DNA from 2 places in the Streptomyces kaniharaensis genome. Region 2 is predicted to be linked to the other one. Evidence: predicted binding sites of a transcription regulator. Region 2 holds the regulator's gene; the other holds the start of a gene.

Region 1 (15,456 bases), 1.8 Mb from region 2:
AGTGATGGATGACGCGCTGTTGGTCAGGTGCATGACTGACACCTTCCCAGCGTGCCGCGCCGATCGGGCGCCGGAGTGATAGCGATTCGGCATCTTTTGTGGGGAGGACTCGCGTGCACCGGGGCGCGGACGTGGGCTGGGATCGGGGCGCATGGGAACGTGCGCGGCGGTTCGCGGGTTCAACCAGTGAGGCGCTCGCGTGTGAGGGATGCGTGTGGGGTTCGTGCGCAAGCCAGTTTGGTGCGCTCGGTTCCGCGCGCCTGACCCGGGCCGCTCGGAAACGGTCGCACGGTGTGCACCCCCAGGTGCCCGACCGGTCACCCTGTGTCCAGAACGCGGGTGAAAACCGGCAGGATACTGCATCGCTGGGAAGAATCTGAGCGACTTGGGAATGTTGTCCGGAATCTGTTCGTTGGATCGTTACGTGTGAGCCCGTGGGCCCGCATTTCTTGCCCTCTCGGGGCAGGCAGGCAGACCTCGGCAAGACCAGCAAAGTCGGCAACACCAGCAAAGGGAGCAAGTATGGCCACCCGTGCCGTCGTTCGCGACAGGGCCGACCGGACTCGCGCGGCCCGCCCGACCAACCTTGAGGCCGACCGTGACCTGGTCGGCATGTACCTCGACGAGATCGCCAGGACTCCCCTGCTCGATGCCGCCGAGGAGGTCGAGCTCTCGCTGCGGATCGAGGCCGGCGTGTACGCCCAGCACCTGCTGGACGAGGGCGAGTTCCCCGAGGGCGTCGAGCGCGAGGAACTGGAGGCGATAGCCGAGGACGCCGAGCGCGCCAAGGACGTCTTCATCCGCTCCAACCTCCGGCTCGTGGTCGCGGTCGCCCGCCGGTACCCGCGCAGCGGCCTCCCGCTGCTGGACCTCATCCAGGAGGGCAACGCGGGCTTGGTGCGCGCCGTCGAGAAGTTCGACTACGCCAAGGGTTTCAAGTTCTCCACCTATGCCACCTGGTGGATCCGGCAGGCGATCACCCGCTCGATCGCGGACCAGTCCCGCACCATCCGGCTGCCCGTCCACCTGGTCGAGGAGCTCGGGCGGATCCGGCGGGTGCAGCGGGAGAAGTCCAAGGAGCTGGGCCGCGAGGCCGAGCCGGCCGAGATCGCGGCCGAGCTCGACACCACCGAGGCCCGGATCAAGGACGTGCTGGACTGGGCGCGCGACCCGGTCAGCCTGAACATGTCGGTCGACGACGAGGGCGAGACCCAGTTCGGTGACCTGGTCGAGGACACCGGGGCGACGTCCCCCGAGGACGCCGTGATGGTCATGCTCCGCCGCGAGGAGCTGGACGACCTGATCGGTCGGCTGGACGACCGCACGGCCTCGATCATCCGCTCCCGCTACGGTATGGAGGACGGCCGCGAGCGCACCCTCACCGAGGTGGGCAAGCAGCACGGTCTGACCCGCGAGCGGATCCGGCAGATCGAGAAGCACGCACTCGCCGAGCTGAAGAAGATCGCCGACCACGCCGGCTTCGAAGCGGCCTGACCAGCCGCCCCCACCGGTCGGGCATCGGTCGGTCGGGCGTCGGTCCTGACCCTGATGTGGATCGCTCCGCACCAGGGCCTGTGGCATGCCGCCGAGCTCTTAGGCTTGGGGGCAGGTCGAACGTAGGGCGAGCAGCAGGGTGAGCAGGGTGAGCGAGCAGGAGCAGGGACAGCAGCAGGACCCGTCGGCGACGGCCAAGGCCAAGGCGCGCCTGGTCTTCGGTGACCCGCTGGACCAGCGGTCCAAGGACGACACCGATGCGGGCTGGGGCGACCGCCCCGGGTCGGGGGACGGCGGTGGGCGGGGGCTGGACTGGTACCTGAGCCAGCGCCCGCCGCACCACGGGGACTGAGCGGGGACACGAAGCCGTAGCCGGGTCACGGGTGATCGTCCGGCGCTGCAGACTGACAACCCACCCGGCCCGCGGCCCCGCCCGGCGGTGGAAGCCCGGCCCGCGCCGGACCGACCGCGAGCGCCGCGGCCACCGTGAGCAGCACCAGCGCCGGCACCCCGGCCCGCCGCCGTACGGCGTGCCGCCAGCGGTGCCACCCGCCGGCCCCGCGCCGGATCGGCGGGAAGCGCGGCACCTCCCGCCGGGGTGGCACAGCGGGCGCAGGCAGGGGGACGGAGCAGCTCAGCGTCGTCATCGGGACACCTCCGGGGTCGGCCGGTTTCTGGTGAACCTCACGATGCGCGCCCGCTTCGAACGGCGAAAGACGTTATCCGCAGCCTGTGGACAACCCTGGGGTGTGGACAACTTCGTACACCCGCCCGCATGAAGCCGGCCGTCCGTCATTGACAGCACGGGCATACGGGGGCACGCGAAAGGCCCGCCGCCGCGCCGAAACGCGGGCCAACGGGCCTTTCGAAATCTGCTGAGGTCAGCCGGCGGCCGGAGCCGGGCTCGCCGAGGAGGTCGAGCTGCTCGACCCGCCCAAGGACGACGACGAGGACGACGCCGTCGAGGAGGCGGAGGACGAGCCGGAGCCCACCGAGCTGCTGGAGGACGAGCGGCTGTCGGTCCGGTAGAAGCCGGAGCCCTTGAACACCACGCCCACGGCCGAGAAGACCTTGCGGAGCCGTCCCTGGCAGTCGGGGCACGTGGTCAGCGCCTCGTCGGTGAACTTCTGCACCGCCTCCAGGCCGTTACCGCACTCGGTGCACTGGTACTGGTACGTGGGCACTTGTCTTCCTCCTGGCACTCGCGCCTGATGAGTGCTAACGATGGTCAATGATGCGGCATTCCGCCGGATGAGTCCAGCGACTCCGGTGTGAGATGAGCCCCGTCCGGGCGCCGGTCACGACCGGTTCAGCCCTTGGCGGCGCCTACCAGCTGCGGCATCTCATCGAGCTCGGCCGAGCCCGCGACCACCGCGCTCGCCCCGCCGGCCGCGACCAGCAGGTGCCGCAGCGAGACCAGCGCGACCAGGCCCAGCCCGGCGCCGCCGAGCGGCACCAGGAACCCGACGGACGGCCCGTGGCCGTCGATCAGCCGCCCGGCCACCATGGCGCCGGTCGCCAGCCCGAGGCCGATGGCGCCGGTCAGCCAGGTGAACGCCTCCGTCTTGGCGCCGTCCGCGACCAGCGTCTCGACCAGCGTGTAGCCGCTGATCAGGGTCGGCGCGATGGCCAGACCGCAGACCAGCCCGGCGACCGTCAGCGCGACCAGGTTGGGCATCGCCCACAGCGTCGAGCACCCCAGCACCAGCAGCGCGTAGCTGGCGATCATCCGCTGCTGGACGGACCGCCGCCAGGCGATCACGCCGTACAGCACGCCGGCCAGCATCGAGCCGCCGGCGAAGATCCCGTACACGGTGCCGGCCGCACCGTGCTGCCCGACCGAGTCGGCGAAGGCGGTCATCGAGACCTGCAGGCCGCCGAACACGGCACCGACCCCGAGGAAGGCCCCGACCAGCAGCCGGACGCCGGGCGAGGCGAGCGCGGAGTCGCGCCGGGCGCCGGGCTGGTGGGGCTGGCGGGCGGGGGCGGTGCGCCGCTGGGTGGCGAAGGCCAGACCGCCGACGACGGTCAGCGCGGCCTCGGTCACCAGCCCGGTCGCCGGGCTGATCGTGGTCGCGATGGTGGCGGCCAGGATCGGGCCGACCACGAAGGTGAACTCGTCCGTCACGGACTCGAACGCGAACGCGGTGCCGATCTTCGCCGCGGACCCGGCGGACCCGGAGGCCCCTGCAGACCCTTCGGACCCGGCCGACTCGGCCGTGAACAGGGAGATCCAGCGGGCCCGGACCATAGCGCCGATCTGCGGAATGCTCGCGCCGGCCGGGGCGGCGGCCGCGTACAGGCTCCACGCCGGCGCGTGGCCGAGCGCCAGTGCGATCAGCGTGCCGACCGACACGGCGTGCACGACGACGGTCGGGACCAGCACGGCGGCCTGCCCGAAGCGGTCGGCGAGCCGACCGGTCTGCGGCCCGATCAGGGCCTGGGCGACGGCCGAGACGGCGGCGACCGTGCTGGCCGTGCCCCACGAGCCGCCACTGCCCGTGATGAGCATCAGGATGCCCATGCTGATCATCGCGTAGGGCAGCCGCGCGACGAACGCGGGTGCCAGGAACGTCCAGGCACCCGGCGTGCGCAGCAGTGCGCCGTACCCGACGCGGGCGGGGCCGGCGTCGGGGACGGTGCGGGTGTCCGTGGCGTCATCGACCGTTCGGCGGGCCGTCACGGTCGGTCCTTCCTGCTGCCTGGTAGCGCGGAAGGGGCATAGGGGTGGCCCCGACGGCGCCGAGAGTCGTCCTCTCGCGCGTCGACCGGGGTAGATACCGGGCCGGTCCGGCATGGTTGCCGAGGACCGGGCCGCAGCCGCCGAGCGGTCGCGCCAACTCTGCATCAGGCAGATGCTGGGGTTGTCAAAACGGTGGTCAGGCCACCATACAGTTACGCGCGTAGATTACGCCAGGGTTCAGGCCGAACCAGGCAGCCCGCCCCACGCGGGCGACGCTCCGTACAAGCTGCGCTCACCGCCCGTACAGCCACCCCGCGAGCTTGCCGCCCTTGTCCACGGCCCGCAGCCGCCGCTCCGCCGCCTCGCCGACCTCGTCCGTGGTGACGACGAGCAGCTCGTCCCCGCCGCGCAGCACCGTCGCCTTGTCCGGCACGAAGGAGTTCCCCTCCCGCACCACCAGGGTGACCGCCGCCCCCTTGGGCAGCCGCAGCTCGCTGACCTCGACCCCGGACATCCTGGACGTCGGGGAGAGCGCGACCGACAGCAGGTGGCCGTGCAGCTTCTCCAGCGGGGCCGACTCGATGTCGAGGTCCTGGCCCATCGCGCCCTCGCCGATCCGCAGCTGTCTGGCCACCCACGGCAGGGTCGGGCCCTGGAGCAGGGTGAAGACGACGACCAGGATGAAGACGATGTTGAACACGTCCTGGGCCATCGGCGCGCCCGACACCATCGGGATGGTGGCCAGCACGATGGGCACCGCCCCGCGTAGCCCGGCCCAGCTCAGCAGCGCCTGCTCCCTCCCGGGCACCCGGAACGGCGTCAGGCTGAACACCACCGACAGCGGCCGGGCCAGGAACACCAGCACAGCGCCGATGACCAGCGCGGGCACCACGGAGGAGCCCATCGTCTCGGGCGTGCAGAGCAGGCCCAGCAGGACGAACATGCCGATCTGCCCGATCCAGGCCAGGCCGTCGGCGAAGCCGCGGACGGCCGGGCCGTGCGGCAGCTTGGCGTTGCCCAGGATCACCGCGCAGGTGTAGACGGCGAGGAAGCCGGAGCCGTGCAGCAGCGCGCCGCCCGCGTAGGCGAGTACGGCGAGCGCCATCACGGCGATCGGGTACAGGCCGGAGGACGGCAGGGCGACGTGCTTGATGCCGAACGCGCCGATCTTGCCGATCGCGAAGCCGACCGCGGCGCCGATCACCAGCTCGGCGACGATCGTGCCGACCAGGACGTACCAGGAGTCCAGCTCGCCGGCGGTGGCGAAGGCGACGACCAGGATGACGACGGGCGCGTCGTTGAAGCCGGACTCGGCCTCCAGCAGACCGGTGAGCCGGTGCGGCAGCGGGACCGTCCGCAGGACGGAGAAGACGGCCGCGGCGTCGGTGGAGGAGACGATCGCGCCGAGCAGCATCGACGTCCGCCAGTCCAGCCCGACCAGCCAGTGCGCGCCGGCCGCGGTGACGAACACGCTGATCCCGACGCCGGCGGTGGCGAGCACGGTGGCCGCCGGCATGACCGGTCTGACCTCGCGCCAGCTCGTCTTGAGACCGCCCTCGGCGAGGATCACCACGAGGGCCGCGTAGCCGAGCACCTGGGTCAGTTCGGCGTTGTTGAAGGTGATGCCGATGCCGTTCTGGCCGAGCGCGACGCCGATGCCGAGGTAGATCAGCAGGCTGGGCAGCCCCGACCTGGTGGAGATCCGCACGGCGACCACCGCGACCAGCAGGATCACGGAGAACTCGAGGAGCAGCTGGTTCAGGTGGTCGACGTTCACGCAGGGGCACCTCGGGCGGGCGTGGGGGCGGGCGGGGTGTCTGGCTGTGCTGCGGGGGCGTGCTGTTTCGGGGGGCGACCCGTCAAGAAGCCGTCAATGCTCCCCTTGTGGATCGTTACTCAGTCTAACATTTTGCCATATCTTTAGTTTGGTTCCCTCTCCGGCCCCCACCAGGCCTTCCCGATCGGGGCGTTGACCACCTCCGATGCCGCGCTGGGCGTCCCCCGTGCACGGCGCCGCGCCGACTCGGCCTAATGTGGTGACCTGTCATGGCCGAAGGCCCTGGACACGCCCGCCCGCCCCGAAGTCGAGGACCGCAAGGACCCAGATGCCCCGCTCGAAGAAGTTCCGGCGCGCCCGTCTGATCGTGATCGTGCTGGTCGTGCTGCTGGTGGCCGGCGTCGGCTACGGCGGCTACCGCGGGGTCGCCGCGGTCCGCGCGTCCTTCCCGGAGGTGGACGGCAGCGTCAAGGTGTCGGGCCTGAGCGCGCCGGTCGACGTCAAGCGGGATGTCAACGGCATCCCCCAGCTCTACGCCGACACCGCCGAGGACCTCTTCCGCGCCCAGGGCTACGTCCAGGCGCAGGACCGTTTCTGGGAGATGGACGTCCGCCGGCACATCACCGCCGGCCGCCTCTCCGAGATGTTCGGTGACAGCCAGGTCGACACCGACGCCTTCATCCGCACCATGGGCTGGCGGCGGGTGGCCGAGCAGGAGATCAAGACCAAGCTGTCGCCGGAGACCAACAAGTACCTCCAGGCGTACGCGGACGGTGTCAACGCCTGGCTGGCCGAGCACCCGGGCGGCGAGAGCGCCTCGCTGGAGTACGCGCTGCTCGGCGCGGTCAACAGCGGCTACAAGCCCGAGCAGTGGTCCCCGGTCGACTCGGTGTCCTGGCTCAAGGCGATGGCCTGGAACCTCTCCGGGAACCTCCAGGAGGAGGTCGACCGCTCGCTGCTGGCCCAGGACTTCAGTGCGGAGAAGATCGCCGAGCTGTACCCGGAGTACCCGTACAGCCGCAACGGCACGATCGTGAAGACCGGCACGGTCGTCGGCGACACCTACCGCCCGGCGGACGGCTCCGCCCAGCCGGGCCCGGGCGCCCCCACCGGCACCCCCACCGCCCAGGGCGCGGCCACCACCAAGGCGCTGCTCAAGGGCCTCACCGACCGGGTCGACGCGATGCCGCAGCTGCTCGGCCGCCCGGGCCAGGGCATCGGCTCCAACTCCTGGGTGGTGGCCGGCACCCACACCACCACCGGCAAGCCGCTGCTGGCCAACGACCCGCACCTCGGCCCCGGCCTGCCCTCGGTCTGGTACCAGATGGGCCTGCACTGCCGCACCGCCTCGCCGGCCTGCCAGTTCGACGCCTCCGGCTTCACCTTCGCCGGCATGCCCGGCGTGGTGATCGGCCACAACAAGGACATCGCCTGGGGCTTCACCAACCTCGGCGCCGACGTCACCGACCTGTACCTGGAGAAGGTCACCGGCCCGGACACCTACCAGGTCGACGGCAAGGACGTGAAGTTCGACCTCCGCAAGGAGGTCATCAAGGTCGCCGGCGGCGAGGACCGCACCATCACCGTCCGCACCACCCAGACCGGCGCCCCGCTCATCTCCGACCAGAGCACCGAGCAGCAGAACGTCGGCAAGTACGCCCCGAACGGCAGCGCCGCCCCCGACCGCGGCACCGGCGGCTACGGCGTGGCCCTGCAGTGGACCGCGCTCAACCCCGGCAAGACCATGGACGCCGTGTTCGGGCTGGACCGGGCGAAGAACTGGGACGAATTCCGCCTCGCCGCCAAGGACTTCGCCGTCCCCGCGCAGAACCTGATCTACGCCGACGCCAAGAACATCGGCTACCAGGCCCCGGGCGACATCCCGATCCGCGGCAAGGGCGACGGCACCCTCCCGGCCCCGGGCTGGGACTCCGCGTACCAGTGGAAGGGCTCGATCCCCTTCAACTCCCTGCCGTGGAGCCTCAACCCGCCCGCCGGCTACATCGTCACCGCCAACCAGGCCGTGGTGGACCAGAGCTACAAGCCGGCGCTCACCAAGGACTGGGAGTACGGCACCCGGGCCAAGGAGATCACCGACCAGCTCGACGGCCTGCTCAAGAACAACGGCAAGATCTCGCCGGACGACATGCAGTCCCTGCAGCTGGACAACACCAGCACCATGGCCAAGACGCTCGTCCCGCTGCTGCTCAAGCAGCAGATCGACGACCCCTACGTGCGCGAGGCCCAGGACCTGCTGAAGGACTGGAACTACCACCAGGACGCCGACTCGGCCGCCGCCGCCTACTACAACGGCGTCTGGCGCCAGCTGCTCAGCCTCGCCTTCGGCCAGAAGTTCCCGGCCGACCTGCGGGCCAAGGGCAACTGCCTGCTGGTCCACCAGCAGGACGACCCGACCAAGCCGGACAGCGCCAGCAAGATCGCCACCGTGTGCGGCACCCGCGACCCGGGCAAGGCGCAGCCGGACGGCGGCGACCGCTGGACCGAGGTGGTGCGCCAGCAGCTGGACAAGCCCGACAGCTCGTGGTGGACGTACATCGACTCGGAGCACAAGGAGCAGAAGGGCCTGGACAACCTGCTCAAGGAGGCGATGAAGAACGCCCGCCAGGACCTGACCTCGCTGCTCAGCAAGGACGTCTCCACCTGGAGCTGGGGCCGCCTGCACAAGCTGACGCTGCGCGAGCAGACCCTCGGCACCGACGAGTCGTCGATCGCCTCCGGCGTGGTCCACAAGCTGCTCAACCGCGGCCCGTACCGCCTCTCCGGCAGTTCGGCGGCGGTCGACGCGGCGGGCTGGAACGCGGCGGCCGGCTACCAGGTCGACTGGATCCCGTCGATGCGGATGGTGGTCGACCTGAGCGACTTCGACGGCTCGCGGTGGATCAACGTGGGCGGCGCCTCCGGCCACGCCTTCCACGCGAACTACAACGACCAGACCGACCTCTGGCTCAAGGGCAGGCTGCTGACCTGGGCGTACTCGCCGGACGCGGTCGAGAAGGCGACCAAGCACAAGCTCGTCCTCAGCAACAACGGCTGACGCAGGCCACAACGGCCGACGCGCCGAACAGCACCGGCTCCGCTCGCTCCGAGCGGGGCCGGTGCTGTCTTCGATCCCAGCTCGTGCCGTCTTCCTCCCCGCGCGTGCTGCCCTATCCGAGCCGGTGCAGCCCCGACGGCGTGACCGCCACGTCCACCGGCCGGTCGTGCGACTCGGCCGGCACCTCCGCCAGCAACTCGTGCTCGTACAGCAGCACCGCCAGCACCGGCCGCGCCCCGGCCCGCTCCAGCCGGGCCAGCACCCGGTCGTAACTGCCGCCGCCCCGGCCCAGCCGCAGCCCGTGCCGGTCCACCGCCAGCCCCGGCAGCAGCACCACCGCGGCCTCCGTCACCGCCTCCGGCCCCAGCCGCGGCCCGACCGGCTCCAGCAGGCCGCGCCCCGCCGGGGCCAGCGCGTCGATCCCCTCGTACACCGCCCAGTCCAGGTCGTTGTCGGCGAGCAGGACCGGCAGCAGCACCCGCACCCCGCGCGCCCGCAGCGCGTCGAGCAGCGGGCCCGTCCCCGGCTCGGCACCGACCGAGACGTACGCGGCGACGGTGGTGCCCGGTGCCGCCAGCTCCACGGCATGCAGGGCGAACGCACGCGCCGTCTCCGCGCGCTCCTCCACGGTGAGCGCGCGACGGTCGGCCAGCAGCCGTGTCCTCAGCGCGCTCTTCTCGTTGTGCATGGGATCTCCTCCACGGCTCTCGCCTTCGACGGGCAGAGCCTGACACGCGAAAGGTCGCCCCGATTGCCCACCCCGCTGCTGGTCCAGGCCCTGGCCGCGCTGAGCGCCCCCGCGCTGACCGGCGCCACCGCGCTCGGGCTGCGGCTGCGCCGCAGGGGCGAGCAGGCCGCCGCCCGGGAGGCCCGGCTGCACGAGCGGGTCGCCGAGCTGGAGGCCCGCTGCGCCGAGCTGGAGCGCACCGCCTCCTGCGACCCGCTCACCGGCGTGTGGAACTACCGCCACCTCCAGCTCACCCTGGACCGCGAGATCGAACGCGCCCGCCGCGCCGAGCGGGCCGGCCGGCAGGACGGGCCGCGGCCGCTCGCCGTGCTGCTGCTGGAGATCGCCGGCTTCGACGCGGTCATCGCCGAGCACGGCCGGGCCCGAGCCGGCGCGATACTGCGCGACCTCGCCCAGCGGCTCGCGATGGAGATCCGCCGCGCCGACACCCTCGGCCGGTACAGCGGCCAGGAGTTCCTGGTCGTCCTGCCGGACACCGGCGCCGAGGGCGCCGCCCAGGTCGCCGAGCGGCTGGTCTGGTCCGTCCGCCGGCACCTGCTGCTCGACTGGTCCTCCGGCCCGCGCGAGCCCCGCCCGGCCGGCGGCAACGGCCTGACCGCCGCCGTCGGCGTCGCCGTGCTCCCCGGGGACGGCACCCACGCCGCCGTCCTGCTCCGGGCCGCCGACAAGGCGCTCGCCGACGCCCGCGCGGCAGGCGGCGACTGCTGGCGCGGAACGTCTCCACCGCACCTTTCCCAGCCCCTCACTTCCCGCGCGGACAACGGCCCGGCAGCCGAACGTGACCGTTCCGGAAAGCCGGGTAGTCTGTCGCCCTGTGCCGGCGGGGACCCCCTCGCCCAGCCGGTCATCTCCCAGACGCCTGCCACCGTGGCCGGCCCCGGCGACGGGCTCTCCTAGCCGTCCGGCCGAGCCCGGGCGGGCAAAACGTGCCTTAGTAAGGTTTACGCATGACGACGACCAACTCTCGAATTCCGGTAACGAAGGCCGTGGTACCCGCGGCCGGACTGGGCACCCGCTTCCTCCCGGCCACCAAGGCCACGCCGAAGGAGATGCTGCCCGTCGTCGACAAGCCGGCCATCCAGTACGTCGTCGAGGAGGCCGCGTCCGCCGGGCTGTCCGACATACTGATGGTCACCGGCCGTAACAAGCGCGCCCTCGAGGACCACTTCGACCGCGCCTACGAGCTGGAGGAGCTGCTCGCCCGCAAGGGCGACGAGGACCGCCTGCGCCGGGTCCGGGAGTCCGTCGAGCTGGCCAACATGCACTACGTCCGCCAGGGCGACCCGAAGGGCCTCGGCCACGCCGTCTCGGTCGCCGAGCAGCACGTGGCCGGCCAGCCCTTCGCCGTTCTGCTCGGCGACGACCTGATCGACCCGCGCGACCCGCTGCTCTCCCGCATGATCGAGGTCCAGCAGGAGCTCGGCGGCTCGGTCGTCGCCCTCATGGAGGTCGACCCCTCCCAGATCCACCTGTACGGCTGCGCCGCCGTCAAGGCCAACGGCTTCGGCGACGACGTCTTCCAGGTGACCGACCTGGTCGAGAAGCCCGACACCGCCGACGCCCCGTCGAACTACGCCGTCATCGGCCGCTACGTCCTCGACCCGGCCGTCTTCGACGTGCTGCGCGAGACCCCGCCCGGCCGTGGCGGCGAGATCCAGCTCACCGACGCCCTCCGCGAGCTGACCACCCGCTCCCCGGAGGCCGGCGGCCAGGTGCACGGCGTGCTCTTCAAGGGCCGCCGCTACGACACCGGCGACCGCGCCGACTACCTGCGCGCCATCGTCCGACTGGCCTCCGAGCGCGAAGACCTGGGCCCGGAGTTCCGCTCCTGGCTGCGCGAGTTCGTCGCCTCCGAGCTGCAGGACTGATCCACCGACCGAGAGCGAGCCGCCGATGACCGGGTCCACGGAACACACCGACAGCACCGCCGCAGCCTGCTGCGACGGGGCCGCGGACCCGGCACCGGCGGCTCCCCGCCTCTGGTCCGTCGACGAGCACCTCGCCGACGTCCTCGCCTCGGTCGGCCCGCTGCCCGCCATCGAGCTCCCGCTGCTGGACGCCCGCGGCTGCCGGCTCGACGAGGACGTCCTCGCCGGCGGCGACCTGCCGCCCTTCGACAACAGCTCGATGGACGGCTACGCCGTCCGCATCGCCGACACCTCCGGCGCCACCGCCGAGTACCCCTCGGTGCTCGCCGTGGTCGGCGACATCGCCGCCGGCGCCGGTGAGCTGCCCCGGGTCGGCCCCGGCCAGGCCGCCCGGATCATGACCGGCGCCCCCGTCCCGCCCGGCGCCGAGGCCATCGCCCCGGTCGAGTGGACCGACGGCGGCACCGGCACCGGCCTGGCCGCCGACGCGATGACCGCGGCCGTCGAGGACGAGGAGGTCCGGGTCCTGCGCCCGGTCGCCGTGGGCGCCCACATCCGCCGCCGCGGCAGCGACGTCGCGGCCGGCTCGCGCGTCCTGGAGGCCGGCACCCCGCTCGGCGCCACCCAGCTCGGCCTGCTCGCCGCGATCGGCCGGGCCACCGTCAGGGTCCGCCCGCGCCCGCGGGTCGTGGTGCTGTCCACCGGCAGCGAGCTGGTCCAGCCCGGCGAGCCGGTCGGACCGGGCCAGATCCCCGATTCCAACAGCTTCACCCTCACCGCCGCGGCCCAGGAGGCCGGCGCCATCGCCTACCGCGTCGGCGGCGTCCCGGACGACGCCGCCCGGCTGCGCGCCGTCCTGGAGGACCAGCTCGGCCGCGCCGACCTGATCGTCACCAGCGGCGGGGTCAGCGTCGGCGCGTACGACGTGGTCAAGGAGGTCTTCGAGTCGTACGGCGGCGTCGACTTCCGACGGCTGCGGATGCAGCCCGGCAAGCCGCAGGGCTTCGGCCGGATCGGCGGCGCGGCCGGCGTGCCGCTGCTCGCCCTGCCCGGAAACCCGGTCAGCGCCTACATCTCCTTCGAGCTATTCGTCCGCCCCGTCATCCGCACCATGCTCGGCGCCGCCGACGTCCACCGCCCGGTGGTCCGCGCGCTGTGCCCGGCGGCACTGCGCTCCCCGGCCGGCCGGCGGCAGTTCCTGCGCGGCCGGTACTCGGCGGTGGACGGCACGGTCGAGCCGGTCGGCGGCACGGAGTCGCACCTGGTCGGCGCACTGGCCCGGGCGAACTGCCTGATCACCGTCCCCGAGGACGTCACCGAGCTGCCCGCCGGCAGCGAGGTGGACGTGGTCCTGCTCGACTCCTGAGGGCCGCGCGCCGGGGCCGCCCGTCCCGTGATCCGGCCCCTCCCACGCGGCGGGCCGGGGGAGCTGTACGGTAGCGCGGTATTCGACCTGCGCGCCCCTGGAGCCATCCGTGACGACACCTCCCCCCGGCGACCGCCTCACCCACGTCGACGACCAGGGCGCGGCCCGCATGGTCGACGTCTCCGAGAAGGCCACCACCGCGCGCACCGCCGTCGCGGCCGGCCGGGTCCGGGTCTCCCCGAAGGTGGTCGAACTGCTGCGCGGCGAGGGCGTGCCCAAGGGCGACGCCCTCGCAGTCGCCCGGATCGCCGGGATCATGGGCGCCAAGAGGACCCCGGACCTGATCCCGCTCTGCCACCCGATCGCCGTCTCCGGCGTCAAGGTCGACCTCGCGGTCGCGGACGACGCGGTGGAGATCACCGCCACCGTGAAGACCGCCGACCGCACCGGCGTCGAGATGGAGGCGCTGACCTCCGTCACGGTCGCCGCGCTGACCGTCGTCGACATGGTCAAGGCGGTCGACAAGGCCGCCACCATCGAGTCCGTCAGGGTGCTCAGCAAGACCGGCGGCAAGAGCGGCGACTGGTTCGCGCCGGAGGTGGCCGAATGAGCGAACTGAGCATCGAGCGAAGCGAGGTGGGCGCATGAGGGCCCTCGCCGTCACCGTCTCCAACCGCGCCTCGGCCGGCGTCTACGAGGACAAGGGCGGCCCGCTGCTGGTGGCCGGTCTGACCGCGATGGGCTTCACCGCCGACGGCCCCCGGGTCGTCCCCGACGGCGAGCCGGTGGAGGCCGTCCTGCGCGAGGCCGTCGCGGCCGGCTACGACGTCGTGCTGACCACCGGCGGCACCGGAATCTCGCCGATGGACCTCACCCCCGAGATGACCGCCCGGGTGATCGACCGGCAGGTCCCCGGCATCGCCGAGGCGATCCGCGCGTACGGCCGCGACAAGGTGCCGACCTCGGCCCTCTCGCGCGGCCTGGCCGGCCTCGCCGGACGCACCCTGATCGTCAACCTGCCGGGCTCGACCGGCGGCGTCAGGGACGGCCTGGCCGTCCTGGAGCCGCTGCTCGCCCACGCCGTCGACCAGCTCGGCGGCGGGGACCACCCCCGGCCCGACGCACCGGCTTCCGGGAGAGCGCACTGAACGCCGGCTGGCCGGTGGAACTCCACGAGGGGCAGGTCACGCTGCGCCCGATCCGGGCGCGCGACCAGCGCGAGTGGCAGGAGGTCAGCCGCCGCAACCGGGACTGGCTGCGCCGCTGGGAGGCCACCGTGCCGCCCGGCCCGGCCGGCCAGGCCGCCGGGTCGCGCCCGACTTTCCGGCAGATGGTCCGCTTCCTGCGCGGCGAGGCCTCGGCTGGGCGGATGCTGCCCTTCGTCGTGCTCCACGAGGGCCGACTGGTCGGCCAGCTGACCGTCGGCGGCATCACCTGGGGCTCGATGTGCTCGGCCAACGTCGGCTACTGGATCGACGAGGCGGTGGCCGGGCGGGGCATCATGCCCACCGCCGTCGCGCTCGCGGTGAACCACTGTTTCCGCAACCTCGGACTGCACCGGATCGAGGTCTGCATCCGCCCGGAGAACGGCCCGAGCCGCCGGGTGGTGGAAAAGCTCGGTTTCCGCTCGGAGGGAATGCGCCCGCGCTATCTCCACATCGACGGGGACTGGCGGGACCACCTCGTGTACGCGCTGACCGCGGAGGAGGTCCCCGAGGGGATGCTGGACCGCTGGCGGTCGCTCAGTTCCGGGTACAGCCGAGGTAATTGAATATATGTTCGAATGAAATATCGATATGGCATCGGCGTGGCGACGGACGGTCACAAATGCCGGCAAAATAGTCGGAGAATCAGCTTGATCACACGACACGCCGTGCCAAATTGCTGCCAGGCCTTCCCGGCGCCCGTACGGTGTGAATCGTGAGCAGTAGCGGCCTTATCTACGCCGTCATCGTAGGGGCCTGGGCCGCCTATCTGGTGCCTATGTGGCTCCGCAGGCAGGACGAGCTCAACGAGGCGCGCCCGACGGAACGCTTCAGCACCGCCATCCGCCTGCTGGCCGGGCGTTCGGCGCTGGAGCGGCGGGCAGCCCGGGCCCTGGGCGACGAACCGCGTGACGACAAGCACAGCAACGACGGCCCTCCCGAACGGGACGAGGCGGCCTCCGGCGACCCCGCGCCGCCGGAGGCCGAACCCCCGGTGGAGCACCCGGCCGCCGCCCCGTGGGCCGGGGCGCAGCGCCGGGCGCGGCTGCTGGCCCGCCGGCGCCGGATGGTCACCGCCCTCTTCCTGGCCTTCGCGCTCGGCGCGGTGGTCGCGGCGGTGGCCGGACTGGCCTTCCTCTGGGTCCCGGCCGTCCCGGCGGTCCTCCTCACCCTGTACATCGGGCACCTGCGCAAGCTGGAGCGCCAGCGGTACGAGGTGAAGCTCGACCGCGCCCGGGCCGCTCAGGCCGCCGAGCGGCT
Region 2 (15,456 bases):
CGGACTGCACCAGGTTGGCCATGCTGGCGACCTGGGTGAGCGGCTGGCTGAACTGCCGCGAGTACTGGATGAACGCCTGCACGTCGCCGATGGACAGCGCGCCGCTGGCGACCCGCAGGCCGCCGACGACGGCGACCAGCACGTACTGCAGGTTGCCGATCAGCATCATCGCGGGCTGGATGATGCCGGAGATGAACTGGGCGCGGAAGCTGGAGGCGAACAGCGCCTCGTTGTGCTCGCGGAAGGTCTCGGCGGACTCGCGCTGCCGGCCGAACACCTTGACGAGGGCGTGCCCGGTGTACATCTCCTCGATGTGCGCGTTCAACTTGCCGGTGGACGCCCACTGCTGGACGAACTGCGGCTGCGCCCGCTTGCCGACCTTGGCGGCGACGACCACCGACAGCGGCACGGAGACGAGCGCGATCAGCGCCAGCAGCGGGGAGATCCAGAACATCATCGCGAGCACACCGACCACGGTGAGCAGCGAGTTGACGACCTGTCCCATGGTCTGCTGCATCGACTGGCCGATGTTGTCGATGTCGTTGGTGACCCGGCTGAGCACCTCGCCGCGCGGCTGCTTGTCGAAGTAACTCAGCGGCAGCCGGGCGAGTTTGGCCTCGACGTCCTGGCGCAGCCGGTAGCCGGCGCGCTGGATCGCCTTGGTGGCGAGGCGGCCCTGGACGATGCCGAACAGGGCGGAGGCGACGTAGATCGCCAGCACCCAGAGCAGGATGGTGCCGATGGCGCCGAAGTCCATGCCCTGGCCGGGGGTGAAGCTGACCGAGGAGAGCAGGTCGGCGACGCCGCCCTGGCCGTGGGCGCGCAGCCCGTCGACGACCTGTTCCTTGGAGGCGCCGGGCGCGAAGCGGGCGCCGACCACCCCGGCGAAGATCAGGTCGGTGGCGTGGCCGAGCACCCTGGGGCCGGTGACGGCGCAGCCGATGCTGAGCACGCCGAGGCCCAGCACTCCGGCCAGCAGGCCGCGTTCGGGGCGCAGGAGGGCGAGCAGTCGTTTGCCGGAGCCCTTGAAGTCCATGGACTTCTCGGCGCCCTGGCCGCCCATGAAGCGGCCCGGTCCGGCGGGGCCGCGGCGGGCCGCGGCGGCCTGCGAGTCGCTGGGCAGCCGGGTGGGTGCCGGCTCGCCGGCGTCGGGCTTGCCGGCGTCGGGCTTTCCGAGGGTGGTCACGCCGCCTCCTGCTCGGTGAGCTGGGAGAGCACGATCTCCCGGTACGTCGGGTTGTCGGCCATCAGTTCGCGGTGGGTGCCGCTGCCGACGACGGCGCCCTCGTCGAGGACGATGATCCGGTCGGCGTCGCGGATGGTGGAGACGCGCTGGGCGACGATCAGCACGGTGGCGTCGGCGGTCTCCCGGGAGAGCGCCTTGCGCAGCCTGGCGTCGGTGGCGTAGTCGAGCGCGGAGAAGGAGTCGTCGAACAGGTAGACGTCCGGCTTGCGGACGAGTGCGCGGGCGATGGCCAGGCGCTGGCGCTGGCCGCCGGAGACGTTGCTGCCGCCCTGGGCGATGGGGGCGTCCAGGCCCTCGGGCAGTTTCTCGACGAAGTCCTTGGCCTGGGCGACCTCCAGGGCGTGCCAGAGCTCCTCGTCGGTGGCGTCGGGCCGGCCGTAGCGGAGGTTGCTGGCGATGGTGCCGGAGAACAGGTAGGGCTTCTGCGGGACGAGTCCGACGGTCTCGGCGATCGCCTCGGGGGCGAGTTCGCGGACGTCGACGCCGTCGAGCAGGACCGTCCCGGAGGTGGCGTCGAACAGCCGGGGCACGAGGCCGAGCAGGGTGGACTTGCCGCTGCCGGTGGAGCCGATGACGGCGGTGGTCTGGCCGGGGCGGGCGGTGATGTCGATGCCGCGCAGCACCGAGGCCTCGGCGCCGGGGTAGCGGAAGGCGACGTCGCGCAGCTCCAGGTTGCCGCGGCGCAGCACCTCGGTGACGGGCGCGGCGGGCGGTACGACGCTGGAGGAGGTGCCGAGGACCTCCTCGATGCGCTCGGCGCAGACCTCGGCGCGCGGCACCATCATGAACATGAAGGTGGCCATCATGACGCTCATCAGGATCTGCATCAGGTAGGAGAGGAAGGCGGTGAGGGCGCCGATCTCCATGTCGCCGCTGTCGATCCGGTGGGCGCCGAACCAGAGGACGGCGACGCTGGAGACGTTCACGACCAGCATCACGGCCGGGAACATGAACGCCATCAGCCGGCCGACCTGGAGGGCGACGTGGGTGAGGTCGCCGTTGGCGTCGGCGAACCGGGCCTGCTCGTGGTCGTCCTTGACGAAGGCGCGGATGACCCGGATGCCGGTGATCTGCTCGCGCAGCACGCGGTTCACCGTGTCGATCTTCTCCTGCATGCTGCGGAACTTGGGGCGCAGCGAGCGGACGAGCAGGACGACGACGGTGCCGAGCACCGGGATGACGGCGAGCAGCAGGCCGGACAGCGGCACGTCCTGGTTGAGCGCCATGATGATGCCGCCGACGCACATGATGGGCGCGGCCACCATGAGCGTGAAGCTCATCAGGGCCAGCATCTGGACCTGTTGGACGTCGTTGGTGGTCCGGGTGATCAGGGAGGGCGCGCCGAACTGGCCGACCTCGCGGGCGGAGAAGCTCTGCACCCGGTCGAACACGGCGGCGCGGACGTCGCGTCCGAAGGCCATGGCGGTGCGTGCGCCGTAGTAGACGGCGCCGATCGAGCACAGGGCCTGGGCGACGGTGACGCCGATCATCACCGCGCCGACTCGCAGGATGTAACCGGTGTCGCCCTTGACCACGCCCTGGTCGATGATGTCGGCGTTGAGTGTGGGCAGGTAGAGCGCCGCGAGGGTCGCCACCAGCTGGAGGACCACCAGCAGGGCGATCGGTCGGGAGTACGGGCGTAGGTACGCCCTCAGCAGTCTGATCAGCACTGGCACACTCTTGTCGTCGACGGGAGGATTCGCATCCCAATTCTCGGTCCTTCGTGCACTCGCACAGGTGATTCCCTGCGAGTGGGCGGGAGGTTTGTCCAGTCCTTTGCCGAGCCGCCGGGCGGGCCGGGTTGCGCCGTTCACCTGGGAGTTGTCACCGGGCACCGGCAGGTCGGGGGCGTGCCAGCTCGGCCTGCCCTCTTACGGAATGACCGGTTTCCCAACTAGGCTGCTGATTGCCCCCTTGTTACTCGCCGGTACCGGCCAGGTAACCCGGAGGCCCGGCGACCGCCCCCACGGGCGCCGCGACAATCCCTCAGACGGCCACCCGCCCCCGGAGGTCCTCGTTGAGTTCCGCGCAGTCCCTGATCGACTCCGGCAGTGCTGACATCGTCGCCGGGCGTCCCGCCTCCGTCGCCCACCTGTTCCTGGAGCGGGTCGCCGCGACCCCGAACGGCGAGGCCTACCGTTACCCGGCCCCGGTCGACGAGCACGCCGCGGACAGCGCTCCGGGCGCCGAGCAGTGGCGCTCGCTGACCTGGGCGCAGACCGCGGCCCGGGTCAAGGCGGTGGCCGCCGGTCTGATGACGCTCGGCATCCAGCCGGAGGACCGGGTCGCGCTGGCCTCCTCCACCCGGCTCGAGTGGATCATCGCCGACCTCGGGAACATGTGCGCGGGCGCCGCCACCACGACCGTCTACCCGAGCACCAACGCCGACGAGACCGCCTTCATCCTCGCCAACTCCGGCTCCAGAGCGCTGATCGCGGAGAACGCCGCGCAGCTCGCCAAGGCCGTCGAGCAGATCGAGCAGCTGCCCGAGCTGCGCACCGTCATCCTCATCGACGCCCCCGCCACCGCCCCCGAGACGGCCGGCCTCGAGGTGCTCACCCTCGCCGAGCTGGAGCAGCGCGGCGCCGAGTACCTGGAGAAGCACCCGGACGCGATCGAGAAGACCGTCGCCGCGCTCGACAAGGAGCAGCTGGCCACCCTGATCTACACGTCCGGCACCACCGGCCGCCCCAAGGGCGTGCGCCTGGTGCACGACTGCTGGGCGTACGAGGGCCGGGCCCAGGAGGCCAGCGGGCTGCTGCGCTCCGACGACGTCCAGTTCATGTGGCTGCCGCTGTCGCACGTGTTCGGCAAGACGCTGATCTCCGGCCAGATCGCCACCGGCCACGTGATGGCGGTGGACGGCCGGGTCGACCGGATCATCCACAACCTGCCGGCCATCCGGCCGACCGTCATGGCCTCCGCGCCGCGCATCTTCGAGAAGGTCTACAACGGCATCGCGGGCAGGGCCCGGGCCGAGGGCGGCGCCAAGTACAAGATCTTCCGCTGGGCCGCCGGGGTCGCCCGCGAGCACGCCCGCGTCGTCCAGGAGAACCGGATCGCCACCGGGGTGGGCAGCGCGCCGTTCGGCCTGCGGATGCAGCACGCGCTCGCCGACAGGCTGGTGTACGCGAAGATCCGCGCGGCCTTCGGCGGCCGGCTGCGCGGGGCCGTCTCGGGCAGCGCCGCGCTGGCCCCCGAGATCGGCTACTTCTTCCTCGGCGCCGGGGTCCCGATCCTGGAGGGCTACGGCCTCAGCGAGACCAGCGCCGGCTCCTGCGTCAACCGTGAGGAGGACGTCCGGATCGGCACCGTCGGCCGCCCGCTGCCCGGCACCGAGGTCCGGATCGCCGAGGACGGCGAGATCCTGCTGCGCGGCCCGGGCGTCATGCGCGGCTACCACGACCTGCCGGAGAAGACCGCCGAGGTGCTGGAGGCGGACGGCTGGTTCCACACCGAGGACATCGGCGAGCTCAGCGCCGACGGCTTCCTGCGGATCACCGACCGCAAGAAGGACCTGTTCAAGACCTCCGGCGGCAAGTACGTGGCGCCCAGCGAAGTCGAGGGCAAGTTCAAGGCGGTCTGCCCGTTCGTCAGCAACATCCTGGTGATCGGCAACGGCCGCAACTTCTGCACCGCGCTGATCGGCCTGGACGAGGCCGTCATCATGCCGTGGGCCGCCGAGCACGGCCTGGCCGGCAGGTCCTACGCCGAGGTGGCCGCCGACCCGGCCGTGCACCAGCTGATCGAGGGCTTCGTGAAGCGGCTCAACGGCGACCTCCAGCGCTGGCAGACGATCAAGAAGTTCCACCTGCTGCCGCGCGACCTCGACGTCGAGCACGGCGAGCTCACCCCGAGCCTGAAGATCAAGCGCCCGGTGGTCGAGCGGACCTACGCGGACGCCGTCACCGCGATGTACGCCGGCGCCAACGAGGCCTGATCCGCCCCGGTCCCGTACGGCTCACCGGTTCGGGTGAGTCGTACGGGACAATGGGGTCATGCCCTCCGCACTTCCCGACGGCGACCCGGTGCCGTCCGACGGTTCCCTGCCCGCGCCCGCCCTCGACGGGATCGGGGCCAGGCCGTTCGGCTTCTACGTGCACGTGCCGTACTGCGCCAGCCGCTGCGGCTACTGCGACTTCAACACCTACACCGCGACCGAGCTGCGCGCGCAGGCCGGACGCGGGCCCGTCGCCACGCAGGAGACCTACGCCGACAACGTGATCGCCGAGATCCGGCTCGCACGGAAGGTGCTCGGCTCCGCGGACGTCCCGGTGCGGACCGTCTTCCTCGGCGGCGGCACCCCCACCCTGCTGCCCGCCCGCGACCTGGTGCGGATGCTCGGCGCGATCCGCGACGAGTTCGGGCTCGCCGACGGCGCCGAGGTCACCACCGAGGCCAACCCCGAGTCCGTCGACCCCGCCTACCTCGCCGAATTGCGCGAGGGCGGCTACAACCGGATCTCCTTCGGCATGCAGAGCGCCCGCCCGCACGTGCTGCGGCTGCTCGACCGCCACCACACCCCGGGCCGCCCCGAGGCCTGCGTCGCCGAGGCCCGCGCGGCCGGCTTCGAGCACGTCAACCTCGACCTCATCTACGGCACCCCCGGCGAGTCCGACGACGACTGGCGGGCCTCCCTGGACGCCGCCATCGGCGCCGGGCCCGACCACGTGTCCGCCTACTCGCTGATCGTCGAGGAGGGCACCCGCCTCGCCGCCCGGGTCAGGCGCGGCGAACTCCCGATGATCGACGACGACGTGCACGCCGACCGCTACCTCATCGCCGAGGAGGCGCTCGCCGCCGCCGGCTACTCCTGGTACGAGGTCTCCAACTGGGCCACCACGCCCGAGGGCCGCTGCCGCCACAACGAGCTGTACTGGACCGGCGCCGACTGGTGGGGTGCCGGCCCCGGCGCCCACAGCCACGTCGGCGGCGTCCGCTGGTGGAACGCCAAGCACCCCGCCGCCTACGCCGCGGCCCTCACCGAGGGCCGCACCCCCGCGCAGGCCCGCGAGATCCTCTCCGACGAGGACCGCCGCGTCGAGCGCATCCTCCTCGAACTGCGCCTCGCCGAGGGCATCCCCCTGACCCTCCTCACCGACACCGGCCGCCAGGCCGCCGACCGGGCCCTCACCGACGGCCTCCTCGCCCCGGAGTCCTACCGGCAGGGACGCGCCGCCCTGACCCTCCAGGGCCGCCTCCTGGCGGACGCGGTCGTCCGTGACCTGGTGGACTGACCCGGTCGTCGAGTCCCTGATCGACCGGATCCCCTCCGAGCGGACCACCGAGTTCGGCGAGCCGATTCCGGTCGATCTGCTGGGCGTCACCCTCGACACCGCCGGGTTCCAGACCTACGCGTGATCCGGAAGCGTCACGAAGTCGATCAACTCCTCGACGCGGCCGAGGAGTTCCGGCTCCAGGTCCTTGTAGGTGTCGACCTTCGAGAGGATGCGCTTCCAGGCGGCGGGGGTGTCGGCGGGCCAGCCGAGGCGGCGGCAGGTGCCCGTCTTCCAGTCCTCGCCGCGGGGAACGGCGGGCCAGGCGGGGATGCCGACGGAGGAGGGCTTCACGGCCTGCCAGATGTCGACGTAGGGGTGGCCGACGACCAGCACGGCATCGCCGGTGACCTGGGCGGCGATGCGGTGCTCCTTGGTGCCGGGGAGCAGGTGGTCGACCAGGACGCCGAGGCGGCGGCCGGGGCCGGGGGCGAAGTCGGCGACGATCGCGGGCAGGTCGTCCACGCCCTCCAGGTACTCGACGACGACGCCCTCGATCCGAAGGTCGTCGCCCCAGACCCGTTCGACGAGCTCGGCGTCGTGCCGGCCCTCGACGTAGATCCGGGACTCACGGGCGACCCGGGCGCGGGCGCCCGGGACGGCGACGGAGCCGGAGGCGGTGCGGCCGGGCCTACGGGAGGGGGCGGGGCCGGTCGGGCGGACCAGGGTGACGACCCGGCCCTCCAGCAGGAAGCCGCGCGGCACCAGGGGGAAGACCCGGTGCTTGCCGAACCGGTCCTCCAGGGTGACGGTGAACCCCTCCGCCGTCCTCTCGCAGCGCACCACCGCCCCGCAGAAGCCGGTGGCGGCCTCCTCGACCACCAGGCCCCGCTCGGCGGGCACCTCCGGGGCGGGGGCCTGCCTCTTCCACGGCGGGGTCAGGTCGGGTCCGTACTGGCGGCTGCGCATGCCGGTGACTATAGGCAGTGACATCCCGAACGGGCGGACGGACCGTCAGAGGCCCGGCGCACCCCAGACCGGGAACCAGCGGCCGAGGTCCTTCTCCAGCCGCAGGTCGTTCCCCAGCATCGCGTTGATCTCCAGCTCCAGCGGGCTGTTGCGCCGCTCCCCGCCGCCGGGCATCGGCGCGAACGGGTAGAACGTGCCGCGCTTGTACAGGTAGACGAGCGCCAGCGACTGCCCCTGCGCGTCGCGGCCCCCCTCGCTTCGATGGAAGCCGACCAGCGAGCAGAGCAGCTGCGGCCCGAAGCCGTTCGCCTCCAGCTCGCTGTTGACCGCGTGCAGGTCGTTGACCAGTTCCGGCAGCTCCTCGGGGGTGTGCCGGGCGAGCAGCCACGAGTAGCCGTAGCCGTCCTTGGACGCCTCCACCGGGACGCCGCCGCGCTCGGTGTCGGCGTCCAGCAGCTCCCGCACCTGCTGCGCGACCTGGCCGAACGCGGCGCCCTCGACGGCCGCGAAGCACACCGAGCCGAGCCCGGTGGGCGTGAACCCGGCCCCGGCCTCCAGGGTGAGGGCGGCCGAGGGCACGCCGAACAGCTGGTCGAGGTCGGGCCTGACGGGCTTGGTTCGGCCGAACAGGGCGTCCAGGAATCCCACGGTGTTCCTTTCGGTTCCTTCACGTCTGGAATCGCGTCCGGAGTCGGGTCCGGAGCGTCGTGTCCGGGGCGGGAGTCAGCGGCCGAGCTCGGCGGAGATCCTGGCCAGCTGCTCCAGCCGCTTCTCCAGCGTCGGGTGGGTGGAGAGCAGCTGGGAGGCGGTGTCCCGGGCGCTCAGCGCCGGGGCGAAGTAGAAGGCGTTGTAGGGCTGGGCCTGGCGCAGGTCCTTGGTGGGGATGGCGGCGATCTGCCCGGTGACCTTGGTGAGGGCGGAGGCGAGCGCGCTGGGCCGGCCGGTGAGCTGGGCGGCGGCGCGGTCGGCGGCGAGTTCCCGGTAGCGGGAGAGCAGCCGGGTGAGCAGGAAGCTGATCGCGTAGACCACCATCGACACCAGCGGGATGACCAGGGCGGCGATGGCCGCGTTCTGGTCGTTGTTGTTGCGCCCGCCGCCCAGGAATCCGCCGTACATCGCGATCCGGGTCATGGCCCCGGCGAGCACGCCGAGGAACCCGGCGATGGTCATCACCGCGACGTCCCGGTGGGCGACGTGCGAGAGCTCGTGCGCGAGCACGCCCTCCAGTTCCTCGGGTTCCAGCCGCCGCAGCAGCCCGGTGGTGACGCACACCACGGCCTTCTGCGGGTTGCGGCCGGTGGCGAAGGCGTTCGGCATGTCGCTGTTGGCGACCGCCACCCGGGGCTTGGGCATGTCGGCGAGGGCGCAGAGCCGGTCGACGGTGCCGTGCAGCTGCGGGTACTCCTGCGGGGTCACCGGGCGGGCCCCCATCGCCCGTTCGGTGATCTTGTCGCTGAACCAGAACTGGGCCACGAAGAGCCCGCCGGAAATCAGCACGATCAGCGGCCAGGCCCCGCGCAGCAGCGCGATCAGCAGGCCGGTGAAGCCGACGTACAGCAACCCGATCACGAACATGGTCCCGACCATCCGGCCGGTGAGGCCCCGGTCGGGCGCGAAACGGGTGTGCTGGCCCGAGCTCGACATCGCTTGCTCCTCCATTCGCCGTCCGCTTTCGATGCTGCCACCCGGACGGGTCCGCGGCACCACCCCGGCGCCGGGAACTGCGGGCAGGATCACCCCTGCCGCGCCGTTCCTGCCGTCGGACCCGGGCCGTACACTGGCAGGTACGGTTCTGGCACTCGTGTGTTCCGAGTGCCAAAGCCGGGGTCCTCCCGGAGCGGCCCGCAGCATGCGTGACCGCGCAGTGACGAACTGCGCGGTACGGACACATGTCACAACGGACAACGTGCGAAGACGGAGGTGCGTGCCCCATGGCCGGTGAGGTCCGCCAGCTGGACGACCGCAAGCTGGCCGTCCTGCGCGCGATCGTCCAGGACTACGTGGGCACCGAGGAGCCGGTCGGCTCCAAGGCCCTGGTGGAACGGCACAACCTCGGCGTGTCCCCGGCCACCGTCCGCAACGACATGGCGGCGCTGGAGGACGAGGGGTACATCCACCAGCCGCACACCAGCGCCGGGCGCATCCCCACCGACAAGGGGTACCGCCTGTTCGTCGACAAGCTCGCCGAGGTCAAGCCGATGAGCGCCCCCGAGCGCCGGGCGATCCGGCACTTCCTGGACGGCGCGGTCGACCTGGACGACGTGGTCGCCCGTACCGTGCGGCTGCTCGCCCAGCTCACCCGGCAGGTCGCCGTGGTGCAGTACCCCTCGCTGACCCGGTCCACCGTGCGGCACATCGAGCTGGTCGCGCTGGCCCCGGCCAAGGTGATGCTGGTCCTGATCACCAACACCGGCCGGGTCGAGCAGCGGACGGTCGACTGCCCGGGCACGATCGGCGAGATCGTCCTGGCGGACCTGCGGGCCCGGATCAACGCGCGGGCCGTCGGTCTGCGCCTGCCGGACGTCCCGGCGGTGCTGGAGGAGCTTCCGGCGATGTTCGAGCAGATCGACCGGCCGGCCGTCAACACGGTCCTCGCCACGCTGTTCGAGGCGCTCGCCGAGCAGAACGAGGAGCGGATCATGCTGGCCGGCACGGCCAACCTGACCCGCTTCGGCCACGACTTCCCGCTCACCATCCAGCCGGTCCTCGAGGCGCTGGAGGAGCAGGTCATCCTGCTCCGCCTCCTGGGTGAGACCACGGACGCCGCGATGACGGTCCGGATCGGGCGGGAGAACGCCTACGAGGGGCTGAATTCCACCTCGGTGGTGTCGGTCGGCTACGGTTCGGGCGACGAGAGCGTGGCCAAACTGGGTGTGATCGGTCCGACCCGGATGGACTACCCGGGCACAATGGGGGCGGTGCGAGCGGTGGCGCGGTACGTGGGCCAGATCCTGGCCGAGTCGTAGCAACAGGCCGCCGTCACACGGGTGACGGCGGTGTCCAGTCGCAGCACTACTACAGGCGGAACAAGCGGAGCATTAGGTGGCCACGGACTACTACGCGGTACTCGGCGTCCGACGGGATGCGGGGCAGGACGAGATCAAGAAGGCGTTCCGGCGCCTGGCACGCGAACTGCACCCGGACGTCAACCCGGACCCGAAGACGCAGGAGCGGTTCAAGGAGATCAACGCCGCCTACGAGGTGCTCTCCGATCCGCAGAAGCGCCAGGTCTACGACCTCGGCGGCGACCCGCTGTCGCCGAGCGGCGGCGGTGGCGCGGGCGGCTTCGGCGCCGGCGCGGCGGGCTTCGGCTTCTCCGACATCATGGACGCCTTCTTCGGCGCCGCGGCCGGCCAGCGCGGGCCGCGCTCGCGCACCCGCCGCGGCCAGGACGCCATGATCCGGCTGGAGATCACCCTGGAGGAGGCCGCCTTCGGCACCACCAAGGAACTCCAGGTCGACACGGCCGTCACCTGCACCACCTGCAGCGGCGAGGGCGCGGCGCCCGGCACCTCCGCGCAGACCTGTGACATGTGCCGCGGCAAGGGCGAGGTCTCCCAGGTCACCCGGTCCTTCCTGGGCCAGGTCATGACCTCCCGCCCCTGCCCGCAGTGCCAGGGCTTCGGCACCGTCGTGCCGACGCCGTGCCCGGAGTGCGCCGGCGACGGCCGGGTCCGCGCCCGCCGCACCCTGACCGTCAAGATCCCGGCCGGTGTCGACAACGGCACCCGGATCCAGCTGGCCGGCGAGGGCGAGGTCGGCCCCGGCGGCGGCCCGGCCGGCGACCTGTACGTCGAGATCGCCGAGACCTCGCACGCCGTCTTCCAGCGGCGCGGGGACGACCTGCACTGCACCGTCACCATCCCGATGACGGCGGCCGCGCTCGGCACCCAGGTGCCGCTGCAGACCCTGGACGGGCTGGAGGAGCTCGACATCCGGCCCGGCACCCAGTCCGGCCAGTCGATCCCGCTGCACGGCCGCGGCATCACGCACCTGCGCGGGGGCGGCCGGGGCGACCTGATAGTGCACGTCGAGGTGCAGACGCCCACCAAGCTCGACGCCGAGCAGGAGGAGCTGCTGCGCCGGCTCGCGGTGATGCGCGGCGAGGAGCGGCCGGCCGGCCAGTTCGCGCCGGGCCAGCAGGGCCTGTTCTCGCGCCTGAAGGACGCGTTCAACGGCCGGTAGCCGTCACCGCGCAGGGGTGCCGGAGATCCGCTCCGGCACCCTTTCGCGTTCCCCTTTCGCGTGGGCGTCCCGCCCCGTCAGCCGGAGGTTCCCCGCATGACCGCCCCCGTGTTCGTCGTCGAGACCGGGCGCCTCGCCGCCGCCGCGCCCGGGGCCGTGGTGCGGCTGGACGGGCCGGAGGGGCGGCACGCCGCGGCGGTGAAGCGGCTGGAGCCCGGCGAGGCGGTGACCCTGGCCGACGGGCTGGGGCTCGGCGTGGACGGGACGGTCGCGGAGGTGCTCGGCAAGGACGCGATCGACGTGGCGGTGGCCGCCGTCCGCCGCGAGCCGGAGCCGGCGCCGCGGATCGTCGTCGTCCAGGCGCTGCCCAAGGGCGACCGCGGCGAGCTGGCCGTGGAGACCATGACCGAGGTCGGCGTGGACGTGGTGATCCCGTGGGCCGCCTCGCGCTGCATCACCCAGTGGAAGGGCGACCGGGGCGCCAAGGCGCTCGCCAAGTGGCGGGCCACCGCCCGGGAGGCGGGCAAGCAGTCCCGCCGGCTGCGCTTCCCCGAGGTGCGCGAACTGATGACCACGCGCCAGCTGGCGCCCCTCCTGGCCGGGGCCGCCTTCGCCGCCGTCCTGCACGAGGAGGGCGCCGAGCCGCTGGCGCTGGCCGCGCTGCCGCCGGCCGGGGACATCGTGCTGGTGGTCGGCCCCGAGGGCGGCGTGTCCCCGGAGGAGCTGGCCGTCTTCGCCGAGGCGGGCGCCAGGCCCTACCGGCTGGGCGCGTCGGTGCTGCGCACCTCCACCGCCGGGGTGGCCGCCGGGGCGCTGCTGCTGGGTCGCACCGGCCGCTGGGCCTGACGGCGGGCGCCGGGGCCGACGACGGCGGGGGTGAGAGTCCGGGAAAAGCCGCGCATCTCGTGCGCACACGTGCTTACGCTGGCCGCGTGACGGAACCCCTCAGCACCTTCGCGGGCGCGTATCTGCGCCACCCTCATCTGCACGGTGACCTGGTCACCTTCGTCGCCGAGAACGACGTCTGGCTCGCGCCGCTGGACGGGGGCCGGGCCTGGCGCCTGACGGCCGATCACCTGCCCGTCCACCACCCGCGGTTCTCCCCGGACGGACGGCACATCGCCTTCACCTCCACCCGGGACGGCGCGCCCGAGGTGCACGTCGTGCCGGTGGACGGCGGCCCGTCCCGGCGGCTCACCCACTGGGGCAGCGACCAGACCCAGCTCCAGGGCTGGACCGCCGACGGGCGCCCGATCGCCACCACCACCGCCGGGCAGGCCACCCTGCGCCGCACCTGGGCGCACGCGGTGCCGCTGGACGGCGGCGAGCCGGTGCGGCTGCCGTACGGGCCGGTCGGCGGGCTGGCGTTCGAGCCGGGCGGCGACAGGGTGCTGCTGAGCACCGTCAACAACCGCGAGCCGGCCTGGTGGAAGCGCTACCGGGGCGGCCGGGCGGGCAAGCTGTGGATCGGCCTGGACGAGTTCGCCCGGATCCACGAGGACCTCGACGGCCAGCTCTCCTCGCCCCTGTGGGTGGCCGGTCCTGACGGCGGGCAAGGCGGGCACGGCGGCAGGATCGCCTTCCTCTCCGACCACGAGGGCGTCGGCGAGCTGTACTCCAGCCTCCCCGACGGCTCGGACCTGCGCCGCCACACCACCTCCCCGGACGGCTTCTACGCCCGCAATGCGGCCTCCGACGGCGCCCGGGTGGTCTGGCACCGGGCCGGCGACCTGTGGCTGCTGGACGGCCTGGCGGAGGACGCCGAGCCGCGCCGCCTGGACGTCCGGCTGGCCGGGCCCCGCACCGGCCGCCGCCCCCGCCCGGTGACGGCCGCGCACTGGCTGGAGAGCGTCGCCCCGGACCGCACCGGCCGGGCCAGCGCCGTCGTGGTGCGCGGCGGCGTGCACTGGCTGACCCACCGCGAGGGCCCGGCCCGGGTGCTGGACGAGACGCCGGGCGTGCGCAGCCGGCTGGCCCGGGTGGTGCCGGGCGAGGACGGCGCGCAGGGCGTGCTGTGGGTGTCGGACGCCGAGGGCGAGGACGGGCTGGAGTTCGCCCCGGCGGTGCAGGGCGCCGAGCGGCGCCGGCTGGCGGCCGGGCGGCTCGGCCGGGTCAACTCCCTGGTGGTCTCCCCGGACGGCAAGCAGGCGGCGCTGGGCGTGCACGACGGCCGGGTGCTGCTGGTGACGCTCGCCGACGGCGCCGTGCACGAGCTGGCCCGCAGCACCGACGGCGAGGTCAGCGGGCTGGCGTTCAGCCCCGACTCGGCCTGGCTGGCCTGGTCGCGCCCGGTGCCGGGCACCGGCGCCTGGTCGCTGCGCCAGATCGTGCTGGCCAACCTGGCCACCCGGACGGTCAGCGAGGTCACCCAGCAGCGCTTCGTCGACACCTCGCCGGCCTTCACCGTGGACGGCCGGTACCTGGCGTTCCTGTCGATCCGCAACTTCGACCCGGTCTACGACTCGCACGTCTTCGACCTGTCGTTCCCCAACGGCTGCCGCCCGTACCTGATCACGCTGGCCGCCGACACGCCGTCCCCGTTCGGCCCGCAGCGCGCCGGGCGGGCGCCCGGCGGCGAGGACGACGAGCCGCGCGGCAAGAAGGCGGACGGCGAGGAGGGCGCCGCCGAGGCCCCGCCGGTGACCAGGGTCGACCTGGACGGCATCGCCGACCGGATCGTCCCGTTCCCGGTCGAGGGCGGCCGGTTCGGCAGCCTCCGGGCGGGCAAGGACGGCGTGCTGTGGACGAGGGTCCCGCTGCTGGGCGAACTCGGTGACGAGGCGGCCTCGTTGGAGGACGAGCGGCCCCGGCCCACGCTGGAGCGGTTCGACCTGAGGAAGCGCCGCGCCGAGCAACTCGTGGACGGCCTGGACGGGTTCGCGGTCAGCGGGGACGGCACCCGGCTGGCGGTCCTGGACGAGGGCGAGCTGCGGATCGTCCCCGCCGACCACAAGGCGGGCGGCGAGGACGACGAGACGGCCGTCGACCTCGCCCGGCTGCGGGTGACCATCGACCCGGCCGCCGAGTGGCGCCAGATGTACGCCGAGAACGGCCGGCTGATGCGCGACAACTTCTGGCGCCCGGACCTCTCCGGCGTCGACTGGGCCGGTGTCCTGGACCGCTACCGGCCGCTGGTCGAGCGGGTCGGCTCGCACGACGACCTGATCGACCTGCTCTGGGAGGTGCACGGCGAACTCGGCACCTCGCACGCCTACGTGGTGCCGTACGGCCCGCACACCGAGCCCGCGCGGCGGCAGGGCCTGCTCGGCGCCGACCTGGTCAAGGACGGCGACCTGTGGCGGATCGCCCGGATCCTGCCGGGCGAGTCCTCCGACCCGCGGGCCCGCTCGCCGCTGGCCGCGCCCGGCGCGGCGATCCGCCCCGGGGACGCGGTCCTCGCCGTCAACGGCCGCCCGGTCGACCCGGTCACCGGCCCGGCGCCGCTGCTGGCCGGCACCGCCGGGCAGCCCGTCGAGCTCACGGTGGCCGGCAAGGACGGCACCGACCAGCGCCACCCGGTGGTCGTCCCGCTCGCCGACGAGGAGCCGCTGCGCTACCACGACTGGGTGGCCGGGCGCCGGGCCGAGACGCGCGAGCTGTCCGGCGGGCGGCTCGGCTACCTGCACATCCCCGACATGCAGACCACCGGCTGGGCGCAGATCCACCGCGACCTGCGCTCGGAGATGGCCAAGGAAGGCGTGATCGTCGACATCCGGGAGAACCGCGGCGGCCACACCTCGCAGCTGGTGATCGAGAAGCTGGCCCGCCGGATCGTCGGCTGGGACGTCGCCCGGGACATCGCCAGCCCGGTGCCCTACCCCGGCGACGCCCCGCGCGGGC

What was found. The regulator HrcA, encoded in region 2, represses chaperone genes, less so after heat shock. The targets are predictions, from matches to a motif close to TTNGCACTCNGNNNNNCNGAGTGCNAA.
Region 1: the regulator HrcA is predicted to act here: its motif matches at 2,690-2,716, upstream of F7Q99_RS15795 (FmdB family zinc ribbon protein).

What each region holds. Positions count from the first base shown of each region.
Region 1 covers NZ_WBOF01000001.1:3,438,917-3,454,372, forward strand. Annotated here, with positions in the region: gene F7Q99_RS15780 (phosphatase PAP2 family protein) at 1-33, opposite strand, end outside; gene F7Q99_RS15785 (sigma-70 family RNA polymerase sigma factor) at 523-1,494, shown strand; gene F7Q99_RS15790 (hypothetical protein) at 1,643-1,846, shown strand; gene F7Q99_RS15795 (FmdB family zinc ribbon protein) at 2,376-2,678, opposite strand; gene F7Q99_RS15800 (MFS transporter) at 2,804-4,177, opposite strand; gene F7Q99_RS15805 (potassium/proton antiporter) at 4,470-5,954, opposite strand; gene F7Q99_RS15810 (penicillin acylase family protein) at 6,283-9,009, shown strand; gene F7Q99_RS15815 (5-formyltetrahydrofolate cyclo-ligase) at 9,122-9,697, opposite strand; gene F7Q99_RS15820 (GGDEF domain-containing protein) at 9,761-10,654, shown strand; gene galU (UTP--glucose-1-phosphate uridylyltransferase GalU) at 10,705-11,625, shown strand; gene glp (molybdotransferase-like divisome protein Glp) at 11,651-12,991, shown strand; gene moaC (cyclic pyranopterin monophosphate synthase MoaC) at 13,101-13,601, shown strand; gene F7Q99_RS15840 (MogA/MoaB family molybdenum cofactor biosynthesis protein) at 13,636-14,139, shown strand; gene F7Q99_RS15845 (GNAT family N-acetyltransferase) at 14,154-14,762, shown strand; gene sepX (divisome protein SepX/GlpR) at 14,912-15,456, shown strand, end outside.
Region 2 covers NZ_WBOF01000001.1:1,653,113-1,668,568, reverse strand. Annotated here, with positions in the region: gene F7Q99_RS07625 (ABC transporter ATP-binding protein) at 1-1,186, opposite strand, end outside; gene F7Q99_RS07620 (ABC transporter ATP-binding protein) at 1,183-2,916, opposite strand; gene F7Q99_RS07615 (AMP-dependent synthetase/ligase) at 3,264-5,186, shown strand; gene hemW (radical SAM family heme chaperone HemW) at 5,245-6,483, shown strand; gene F7Q99_RS07605 (hypothetical protein) at 6,467-6,607, shown strand; gene F7Q99_RS07600 (DUF3097 domain-containing protein) at 6,598-7,431, opposite strand; gene pspAB (PspA-associated protein PspAB) at 7,477-8,079, opposite strand; gene htpX (zinc metalloprotease HtpX) at 8,155-9,075, opposite strand; gene hrcA (heat-inducible transcriptional repressor HrcA) at 9,363-10,397, shown strand; gene dnaJ (molecular chaperone DnaJ) at 10,474-11,616, shown strand; gene F7Q99_RS07575 (16S rRNA (uracil(1498)-N(3))-methyltransferase) at 11,713-12,462, shown strand; gene F7Q99_RS07570 (S41 family peptidase) at 12,549-15,456, shown strand, end outside.